One region of the Paenibacillus sp. FSL M7-0134 genome, then DNA from elsewhere that is predicted to be linked to it. Evidence: riboswitches for the same ligand, from Rfam matches in the RefSeq annotation. Region 1 holds a riboswitch; each other region holds the start of a gene.
The links. A riboswitch is a leader RNA that binds a small molecule or an ion and turns the genes downstream of it on or off. The one in region 1 is predicted to bind glycine.
Positions count from the first base shown of each region.

Region 2: another riboswitch for glycine. It lies ahead of sdaAB (L-serine ammonia-lyase, iron-sulfur-dependent subunit beta); the one in region 1 lies ahead of NSQ58_RS08330 (alanine/glycine:cation symporter family protein).
Region 3: another riboswitch for glycine. It lies ahead of gcvT (glycine cleavage system aminomethyltransferase GcvT); the one in region 1 lies ahead of NSQ58_RS08330 (alanine/glycine:cation symporter family protein).

Region 1 covers NZ_JBBOXV010000001.1:1,859,012-1,862,291, reverse strand. The annotation lists gene NSQ58_RS08335 (iron-containing alcohol dehydrogenase) at 1-181, shown strand, start outside; gene NSQ58_RS08330 (alanine/glycine:cation symporter family protein) at 239-1,657, opposite strand; glycine riboswitch at 1,817-1,911, opposite strand; glycine riboswitch at 1,930-2,006, opposite strand; gene NSQ58_RS08325 (glycoside hydrolase family 1 protein) at 2,176-3,280, opposite strand, start outside.
Region 2 covers NZ_JBBOXV010000002.1:14,815-18,094, reverse strand. The annotation lists gene NSQ58_RS15835 (DUF6359 domain-containing protein) at 1-1,138, opposite strand, end outside; glycine riboswitch at 1,353-1,468, shown strand; gene sdaAB (L-serine ammonia-lyase, iron-sulfur-dependent subunit beta) at 1,680-2,369, shown strand; gene sdaAA (L-serine ammonia-lyase, iron-sulfur-dependent, subunit alpha) at 2,359-3,258, shown strand.
Region 3 covers NZ_JBBOXV010000001.1:2,031,605-2,034,884, reverse strand. The annotation lists gene NSQ58_RS09125 (PTS mannitol transporter subunit IICB) at 1-46, opposite strand, end outside; gene gcvH (glycine cleavage system protein GcvH) at 424-822, opposite strand; glycine riboswitch at 1,216-1,314, shown strand; gene gcvT (glycine cleavage system aminomethyltransferase GcvT) at 1,491-2,591, shown strand; gene gcvPA (aminomethyl-transferring glycine dehydrogenase subunit GcvPA) at 2,720-3,280, shown strand, end outside.

The DNA of each region.
Region 1 (3,280 bases):
CCTGAGTGCATTCTGGACAAGTCTCGGTGCCCCTTCCACCCTGGCCGATTACAATATTAATGATGAGCAATTGGAAAATGTCGCAAACATTGCAGCCCGTGAAATGGAATACGGAGGCTTCGGTAATTATAAAAAGCTGAATCAAGAAGATATTTCAGCTATTTTGCACGCATCGTTATAACATTCAAAAGGGAGTGTCCTCAAGCCTGTGATGACTGAGGGCACTCCCTTTTGGAATTTATGAATTAACCGTTTGTCCTTTTTCTTCTACTTGGATAGCTGCCCCTACACTGGCACCTGCAAGAATGCCCTTTTTCTTACTAGAATTCAGAGAATCCATATAGGTTCGGGTTTCTGCGACTACAATTCCTGATAAGCCGAGCAGGGCAATCAGGTTTGGGAAAGCCATCATTGCGTTAAAGATATCTGCCAGCAGCCAAATCGCATCCAGTTTAATGAACGCGCCCCCGGCAACCAGTAGGATGAACAGATAGCGGTATGGCTTAATCCACTTGACCCCAAGCAAATATTCAACACAGCGTTCCCCGTAATAGTTCCAGCCGAGCATGGTGGTGAACGCGAACATAATCAGAATGATTGTGAGCAGTTCTGCCCCCAGCGGGAATGCGCTGGAAAATGCTTGCTGAGTCATCAAGCCCGCATCGGTAGGCCCGCTCCACACACCACTAACCAGTAGCGTCAACCCGGTCATCACACAAATAACCATCGTATCAATAAACACGCCTGTCATGGAAATTAGCCCTTGCTCCGCAGGCCATTTGGTTTTGGCAGCTGCAGCTGCAATCGGTGCGCTTCCCAATCCGGCCTCATTGGCAAAAATACCTCTGGCTACCCCACTTCGCATCGCCAGCATAATCGTAGCTCCGGCAAATCCGCCCGTTGCAGATGTAGTTGAAAATGCCGAATGGAGCACCAGCGCAATTGCGGCAGGAAGTTGGTCAGCAAACCGAATCAGTACGATGAGACAGATCAGTACATACAAGCCTGTTTTAAAAGGAACGACCTTCGTCGATACCTTGGCAATGCTTTTGAGTCCTCCAATAGTAACAAGTCCTGTAAGGATAGCAATAATCAGTGCCGTTACAATGGGCGGAACGCCAAAACTGTTTTCGGTCGAAGATACAATCGCTTTGACCTGCGGAAACGTTCCAATCCCGAACAACGCTACCAGCATGCCCGAAAAAGCAAACAGCATCGCCAGCGGTTTAAAACGGCGTCCCAGACCTTTCTCAATATAATACATCGGGCCGCCGGAAAATTGCCCATTCCGATCCTTCACCCGGTATTTTACCGCAAGTACACCTTCCGCATATTTCGTCGCCATCCCAAAAAAGGCTGCAACGACCATCCAGAACAAGGCACCCGGCCCGCCCAGCTTAATGGCTGTCGCTACGCCGACAATACTTCCTGTGCCAACTGTAGCCGCCAACGCTGTACTTAAAGCCGCAAAACTACTTACATCCCCGCTGCCTTCATTCGGGGCCTTACCGATCAGCTTGATCGCCAGGGGCAGGCGGAATACCTGCAGCATCTTCAAACGTATGGTCAGCCACAACCCCGTTCCCATGACAAGAATGATGAGAGGCGCCCCCCATATCCAACTGCTAATCGCTTCTAACACATGTACCAAATTCATTTCAACCCGCTCCTCCAGCATATTAGAAAACAAAAAAGAGTCAAATCCGCTGATTCGACTCCTGGAGAGGTTAAAGGCACGAAAAAATACAACCATCTTGCGCAGGTTTCTGCCTCTAATAGCTTATAAAAAAGCCTAGGGCATTCCCTGTCACAGGTTATTCGCGTCTCTGTCCTTTTGCCTGAGAGTTTAAGCAGATGTTCTCTGCGGTGCACCTTCGGCGCCCAATTAAGGGTCTCTCCAGAGTTCTGTCCGTTTACGGTCCCCGCTTGTTGCTGTAATCAGCCTAAGCACCTGAGAGTTTTGCCCCTTCGGTCGGAACTTTCGTTCCATCTCCCGCAAACATCAACCAGACATATGAAATTTTTATTTATTATACAGAAAACTTTCAGCTTATTACAAGTGAAAAGTTTGTGAAGCCCTCTGAAATATTATTATTATGTCTATCAAAAAAAGCGGGTACAGCAGATTGCATCCTTAGGATGTCCTCTGCTATACCCGCCCGAGAAAATTTGGAATTACAATTCTTCACCATTGGTTGCTATCACATTTTTATACCAGTTAAATGAGTCCTTTTTGGAGCGTTTGAGCGTTCCGTTACCGTCATCATCCAGATCAACGTAAATAAATCCGTAGCGCTTGGACATTTCGGAAGTAGACATGCTCACAAGGTCGATAGGACCCCAGCTGGTGTAACCAATCAGATCAACACCGTCGGCAATCGCTTCCTTCATTTGGGCAATATGCTGACGCAAGTAATCAATGCGATACGTATCATGCACAGAGCCGTCTTCTTCCACCTTATCATACGCACCCAAACCATTTTCCACGATGAACAGCGGCTTTTGGTAGCGGTCATAAAACGTGTTCAGCGTAACACGCAGGCCGATCGGATCGATCTGCCATCCCCAGTCAGAGGACTGTAAATATGGATTTTTCACGCCGCCAATCAGGTTTCCTGCTGCTTTTTCGCCTTCTGGACCTGCAGATACGGTCAAGGTCATGTAGTAGCTGAATGAGATATAATCGACCGTGTTATTTTTTAAAATTTCGGCATCGCCTGGTTCTGTGTGTATAACAACATTATTTTCTTCAAAATAACGATTCATGTAGTTGGAATATTCCCCACGGGCATGCACATCCGTAAAGAACAGGTTCATCTGATTTTCATGCTGGGCTTTCAGTATATCCTCTGGGTTACACGTATGTGGATAGCTTTCCAAACGAGCCAGCATACAGCCGATTTGAGAGCCCGGGATGATCTCATGTCCTCGTTTTGTCGCCAGTGCACTAGCTACAAATTGATGATGCAGTGCTTGGTATATCGCTTGCTGCTTGTTTTCTACGCGGTCAATGACCACCCCGCCACCGGTAAACGGACTCATGGTCATTACATTGATTTCATTAAAGGTCAGCCAGTATTTTACTTTATCCTTATAACGCGTGAACACAGTTTCGGCATAATTTACGTAGTGCTGTATAACTTCACGACCCAGCCAGCCATTATACTTCTGAGTCAAACCCAGCGGTGTCTCATAATGTGACAATGTTACCAGCGGTTCAATACCATATTTGCGCAGCTCATCAAATACATTGTCGTAGAATTGCAGTCCCGCTTCATTC
Region 2 (3,280 bases), on a different contig from region 1:
AAGCAATGCCTTTAGCCTTGGTAGGATCAATAATAGCCAGCGTAGATCCTGCATGCATTGCAATCGAGCGCACACCCTTGGTAATGCCGAAAGATTGATCTGCGGCTACAATGTCGGTAGCATTCACATCACCCAGCGCATTGTAACGGAAACGAACGCCAAAGTTGGCCGCCAGCCAATCGGAGCTTGTTAATCCTTGCATCGCCGGTGATGCAGCTTCTTCTGCAGTCATGCCCTTGGCCGGATTAGTATAGGCTCCACGACGGTAACCATTCATAACCTCGGAGGAATCCCAACGGTTTTTGTTACGGTCCGCATTATAATGATCGGAGATGAAGAAGACGCTCCCCCCGCTATTCACGTATTGCAGCAGGGCAGCCTGCTCGGATGCCTTAAAGGCAACATTCGCTTCACCAATAATGAACACATCATATTGGCGCAGCTTGTCAAATGTTATGGCCTGCTCTCCATAAGTAAAAGGAATAGGACGATTCAATTGGTCTACCGTAAAGCCTACATTACGCAGTCCATTGGCAAAGTCGGAGAAGGCGCCTTCAATGACCCAATCTGCTGCACCAGCGGTCTGTGCGTGCGTATTATCGAACAGCACCTTTTTGCCTTTTCCATCCGGCAGTGTAGTACCGGGTTGACCCGGGTTGCCAGGTTCGCCTGGTTCCCCCGGCTCGCTTCCGCTCACCAGTTCAACAGCGCTTGGACTTTTCACTCCACCAAAATTATTGTAGGCGCCGAGTGTACCCGTCACACGAATTTTGCTGCCGATCAGCTCAGGATGGCCTGATAGCCCATATTGCCCTCTGTACGCTGAAGTCAGCTGTACATCCAACAGATTAGACGTATTACGTTCATTTGCCTGATCGGCAATCAGTACGTTAAAATCATTCGCAAACGGGGAAGAAAAGTTAGCCGTTTTCGATCCGGTAGCATGTCCGACGATGTAACCTTCCACCGTCACCGTACCTCCACTGCTTTGGCGCTGAAGTGCTTCGGCTACTGTCAATGCTCCCTCCGCCTTGACCTGACCGAATGGAACGAAGATCCCAATCAGCAGTGATACGATAGCTGCTAGATGCAACATCCCTTTTAAGCGTGAACCTGTGAATCGCAAGCCTTTTACCATACGTCAATATCCCTCCTATGATTTCCATAAATATACTTGTCCTTTATCAGATTAGCCGCCAATCTTCTAATTCCTTCCTGATTTCATCCATAATTATGTAAATTTTAATCTTTTTTATTGGGAACGCACCTGTTTATGTAAAAATTAAACCTGTGATTGACACCGAGCACGGCATACATTACGCTAAGAAAGACATGTAGAACGGTATATGCGAATGAAGATGACGGGAGAGTCTGTCCAGGGAGCCTACACTCTGGCGGCACCGAAGGAGCAAGGCGTCAGCACCCGGCTGACGGATAATCTCTCAGGTCCATGTATCGTCATCTGACGCAACTCTGGAGAGAGCGCAAGCCACCCAAGGGGTAAGGCGGTAAGAACACCGCACGAAACTCTCAGGTAACGAGGACAGAGATAAGGGAAACTTCCTTATCCTGTCCTTTTTTGTGCTCACATTGTGCGTCAGCATTAAGAACCGTCATAACCGCGCAAAGACGCGGAAATACCATATAGTATGGTATTAGAACATACAGGGGGCCACACCATGCGTTTCAAAGATGTATTTTCCATTATCGGTCCGGCCATGACCGGACCTTCCAGTTCACACACCGCAGGCGCTGTGCGGCTCGCACGCGTTGCCCGGCACTGGCTCGGGGCGCAACCTGATCGTGCCCGCATGACACTGTACGGCTCCTTCGCTGACACGTATAAAGGACACGGTACAGACCTGGCGCTCATCGCAGGGCTGCTTAATTACGATACGGACGATCACCGGATTCCGGATGCCGAGCAATGGGCAGAGCAAGCCGGGATGGCCGTGGAATTCGCCGTCAGCGGGCTACCAGCGCCTCATCCGAACACCGTCCGTTTCGAGCTATGGAAGGGCGAGGATCAGCGCACACTGCTTGGCTCCTCCATCGGCGGCGGCAGCATCCATGTCCAGCAGCTCAACGAATTCCGGGTCAATCTGACTGGGGAGCTGCCTACGCTGGTGCTTCTCCACTCGGATAAGCCCGGTACATTGGGCGCGATAACTTCAGCGCTGGGCGCGGCTCACATTAACATTGCCTATATGCACGTAGATCGCAAAGGCCGGGATGGTGAAGCACTCACCGCCATCGAAACGGACAGTTCTGCTCCGGCTGTATTGATTGCGGAGCTGCGTTCTTTACCTCATATGTATGAAATTAAGATGATTAATTTGAAAAAAGGAGCTGAATCCGATGCGGTTTAGCCATCTGCATGAAATCAGCGCTTTATGCGCTGAAGAATCCACCACAATTGGCCGTTTGATGATTCAAGAGCAGGTACAAGAGACGAATACAACGGAGGAAGAAATCTTTCGCCAAATGTCTGATTATTATGAAGTCATGAAGGAAGCCGTTCATCGCGGTCAGACACAAGACACCGTATCCCGCAGTGGATTGACGGGCGGTGACGGCAAGCGCCTAGCCGAGTATCTGCGGTCAGGGGAAACCTGCTCCGGCGATGCCTCCGCGCTCGCCATGGCTTATGCCCTCTCTGTGTCGGAGGTAAATGCATCCATGGGTCGCATTGTCGCCACGCCTACCGCAGGCTCATGTGGGGTTATCCCTGGTGTGTTCATCAGTGCGCAGGAGCGGTTCGGCTGGGATGATGAGCATATGGTGAACGGCCTGTTCGCCGCTGGAGCCATTGGCTACGTGATCGCCAACAACTCCTTCATTTCTGGCGCGGAGGGAGGCTGTCAGGCTGAGATTGGTTCAGCTATCGGGATGGCTGCTGGCGCTATGGTCGAGCTGCGTGGTGGTACGCCTGAACAGGCTGTTCACGCCGTGGGCCTCGCTCTTAAGAACACGCTCGGCCTGATTTGCGATCCCGTCGCCGGACTCGTGGAGATTCCGTGCATCGTGCGCAACGGGCTGGGAGCCGTGACTGCGCTTGCCGCAGCGGATATGGCTTTGGCGGGTGTGCGCAGCGCTATTCCGTCTGACGAAGTCATTGACGTGATGCTTGAAGTCGGCAGTGCGATGCCGTCGAAGCACCGCGAGACCGCCAAAGGCGGCTTGGCCCAGACGCCCACTGGCAAGCGTTTGACTGAATCACTTACACGCAACACACCGACCAAGAAGGATAAGTCATAATTTATAAGCGGTAGCCTCCTTA
Region 3 (3,280 bases), 170 kb from region 1:
CACGAGTGCCTCCTTTTGAACTTGGCTTTGCGTCCAATGTACTCATATTCAAATCCTCCTTGTAGGTAAGCATCACTACCTTTTCTTAAAATTCATACTAAATGACAGCGCTATCTTCATCAACGAAATGAAAACGTACTTTCGTCATGAACGTTGATGACAACATTTAAATTTAAATTATCCGGGAAGGTATTATACCTGCATAATTCTTCTTAATATGACCTGTAGCTATAGAAATTAGTCGAAAAACCGTGCTGGATTATGTATGATTCTTATATGGGGACAACCCTCTAAATCAGAATAAAACACGTAATTACGCTTGCAAAAAGACAAAAAAATAGCCGCTACGTCAAATCATAGCGACTATTTTATACAAAAATCGAGCAGACAAATAACCCTCTTACTCCATACTACAATGCTCCATTACTGCTCATCGGAAATCAACTGCTCATACTGATCCGCAGACAGTAGCTTGCCCAAAGCTTCCTCCACATCTTTATCCATCTCTACTTCGATCATCCAACCTTTTTCATAGGGAGATTCATTCACTAGCTCAGGTGTACTTTCCAGCGTTTCATTCACTTTTAGTATGGTTCCCGTCACCGGAGCAAAAAGGTCGGATACTGTCTTCACCGATTCAATCGTACCGATCTCCGCTCCCTGCTCAATCGTTGCTCCCGCCTCAGGTAATTCTACAAAAACAATATCACCCAGTTGATGCTGTGCAAAGTCTGTAATACCAATCCGTACCGTTCCATTCTCTGTCCGCTGAACCCACTCATGTTCGTCTGTATACCAAAGTTGCTGCTTTACTTCACCCATTCTGTTCCCCTCACTTCCATATGAATAAAATCGCTTTTGCTCACTGTACTAGACAGGTTAAGATTATGACAACAAGAACACTCATGTCAATAATACTAACAAAAATACTTCATATCACCTCATATAGCGTACTATATAAAAATATGATAGCTTATAACAAACGCTTACATATCCTTATTTATATATTAAATGTTTTTTCTATTGTTTTTGATGACATTTTTATTGACATTTTGAATGAATTTGCGTATTAATGGGTTATAGCAAATGCTTTGGGAAACACCCCGACAACTGCAAACGCGGATGAACGCGGAGGGAGAGACTGCCAAAAAGATTCGCATAGCTGTTGCCGCTTGTGAGACATAAGTGCACGCGAATCGGATCAGGTTGTTATCTGCAAAGCCAGGTAATATACCGTTGATCCCGAAGGTAGCGCCGAAGGAGTAAACCTGCATTGCAGGTGAATCTCTCAGGCAAAAGGACCTCTGCCGGACGCATCTCTGGAGAGCATTCGCTATTGGAGCGGATCACCCAAGGGGAAACCCGGTACATACCGGGGTAACTTTCTGGTATCAAGGACAGAGCTGAAAAAAGAGTGTAGACTGCCGTCTATACGTTTTTTTCGGCCTGTCTTTTTTGTTTAGCCGATCACACCGGATAGGAGTGGAATAATGACTAATTTGCGAAAAACACCGCTATATTCGTCCTACGGGACGCAGTCTGGGGTTCGTTGTATTGACTTTGGCGGCTGGGAGCTCCCGGTTCAGTTTAGCGGCATTCAAAAGGAGCATGAGGCCGTCCGGCAACGTGCGGGTTTATTCGATGTATCGCATATGGGCGAATTTTTGGTTGAAGGCAAAGAGGCCGAAGCTTTTCTGCAAAGGGTGACCACGAATGATGTCAGCCAGTTGGAACCAGGTCAGGCACAATATTCACTCCTGTGTTACCCCGATGGAGGGGTAGTAGACGACCTACTTGTTTACTGCAAAGGACCGGAGCACTACATGCTCGTTGTGAACGCCTCCAACATCGATAAGGATTGGGATTGGCTAATTCGTCATATGCCTACATCCGTTCACATGGAGAATGTGTCTGATGCGATAGCATTGCTGGCGTTGCAAGGACCGGAGGCAGCACGTATTGCCGCAGCCGTGGCAGATACGGACATTACGAATCTGGCATCTTTCCGCTTCCATGAGAACGTGCCATTGTTCGGAGCAAAAGCACTGGTCTCACGAACCGGATATACGGGCGAAGACGGTTTTGAATTTTATGTACCTGCTGCAGAAGCACCAGCCGTATGGGAGGGTTTGCTTCGTTCCGGTGAGTCATATGGGCTGATTCCCGCTGGACTTGGTGCTCGGGATACACTACGCTTTGAGGCACGATTGCCGCTGTACGGTCAGGAGTTATCTGCCACGATTTCACCACTCGAAGCTAGTCTAGGTTTCTTCGTCAAGCTGAATAAAGGAGATTTTATCGGTAGAGAAGCACTGCAACGTCAGAAAGAACAAGGGATTCCTCGCAAATTGATCGGGCTGGAAATGATTGATCGCGGTATCCCACGCGCCCATTACCCGGTATTCGCAGAAGGACAACACATTGGTGAGGTCACAACGGGGACTCAGTCGCCCACCTTGAAGCGTAATCTGGGCCTCGCCTTGGTGGACAGTCGTTTTAGCGCCCTCTCCACACCGTTGGAGGTTGAGATTCGTGGCAAACGCCTGCGTGCCGAGGTGGTGGCAGCACCCTTTTATAAACGCCCGCGCTGATCTTAAACTCTTTTTATTTCTATAAAGCAAATATGTCAGATATGAACTTCTGGGTTTTTCATCTCACACACTTTTTTATTAGCTAATTTACGATCTAAAATCTTGCTTTTCGAAAGGAGTCAGAACCTATGAAGCAGCATCGTTATCTCCCTATGACTGAACAGGATCAAACCGAAATGCTGCGTGTGGTGGGTGTATCATCCATTGATGATTTATTCAGTGACATTCCAGAGGCCATTCGATATCAAGGGGAACTGCCTCTCTCTTCTCGACTCGATGAGAAAGCCTTAACCCGCCACTTGGCCGAGCTGGCCGGACACAACGCCAATACAGACACACATGCCAGCTTCCTTGGCGCAGGAATTTATGATCATCATATTCCGTCCGTCATCCAGCACATCACTTCACGCTCGGAATTCTATACAGCCTACACCCCCTATCAGCCGGAAGTAAGCCAAGGCGAGCTACAAGCCATTTTCGAGTTTCAGTCGTATATTTGCGAATTGACGGGCATGGCTGTAGCTAATGCCAGCATGTACGACGGAGCGACTGCACTGGCGGAAGCGGGCTCACTGTCCGCCGCAGCTACCCGCCGTAAACAGCTTATCGTATCAAGGTCCGTCCATCCGGAGGCACGTCAGGTATTGGCAGCCTATGCACGCGGATTGGATTTGGACATCGTGGAAATC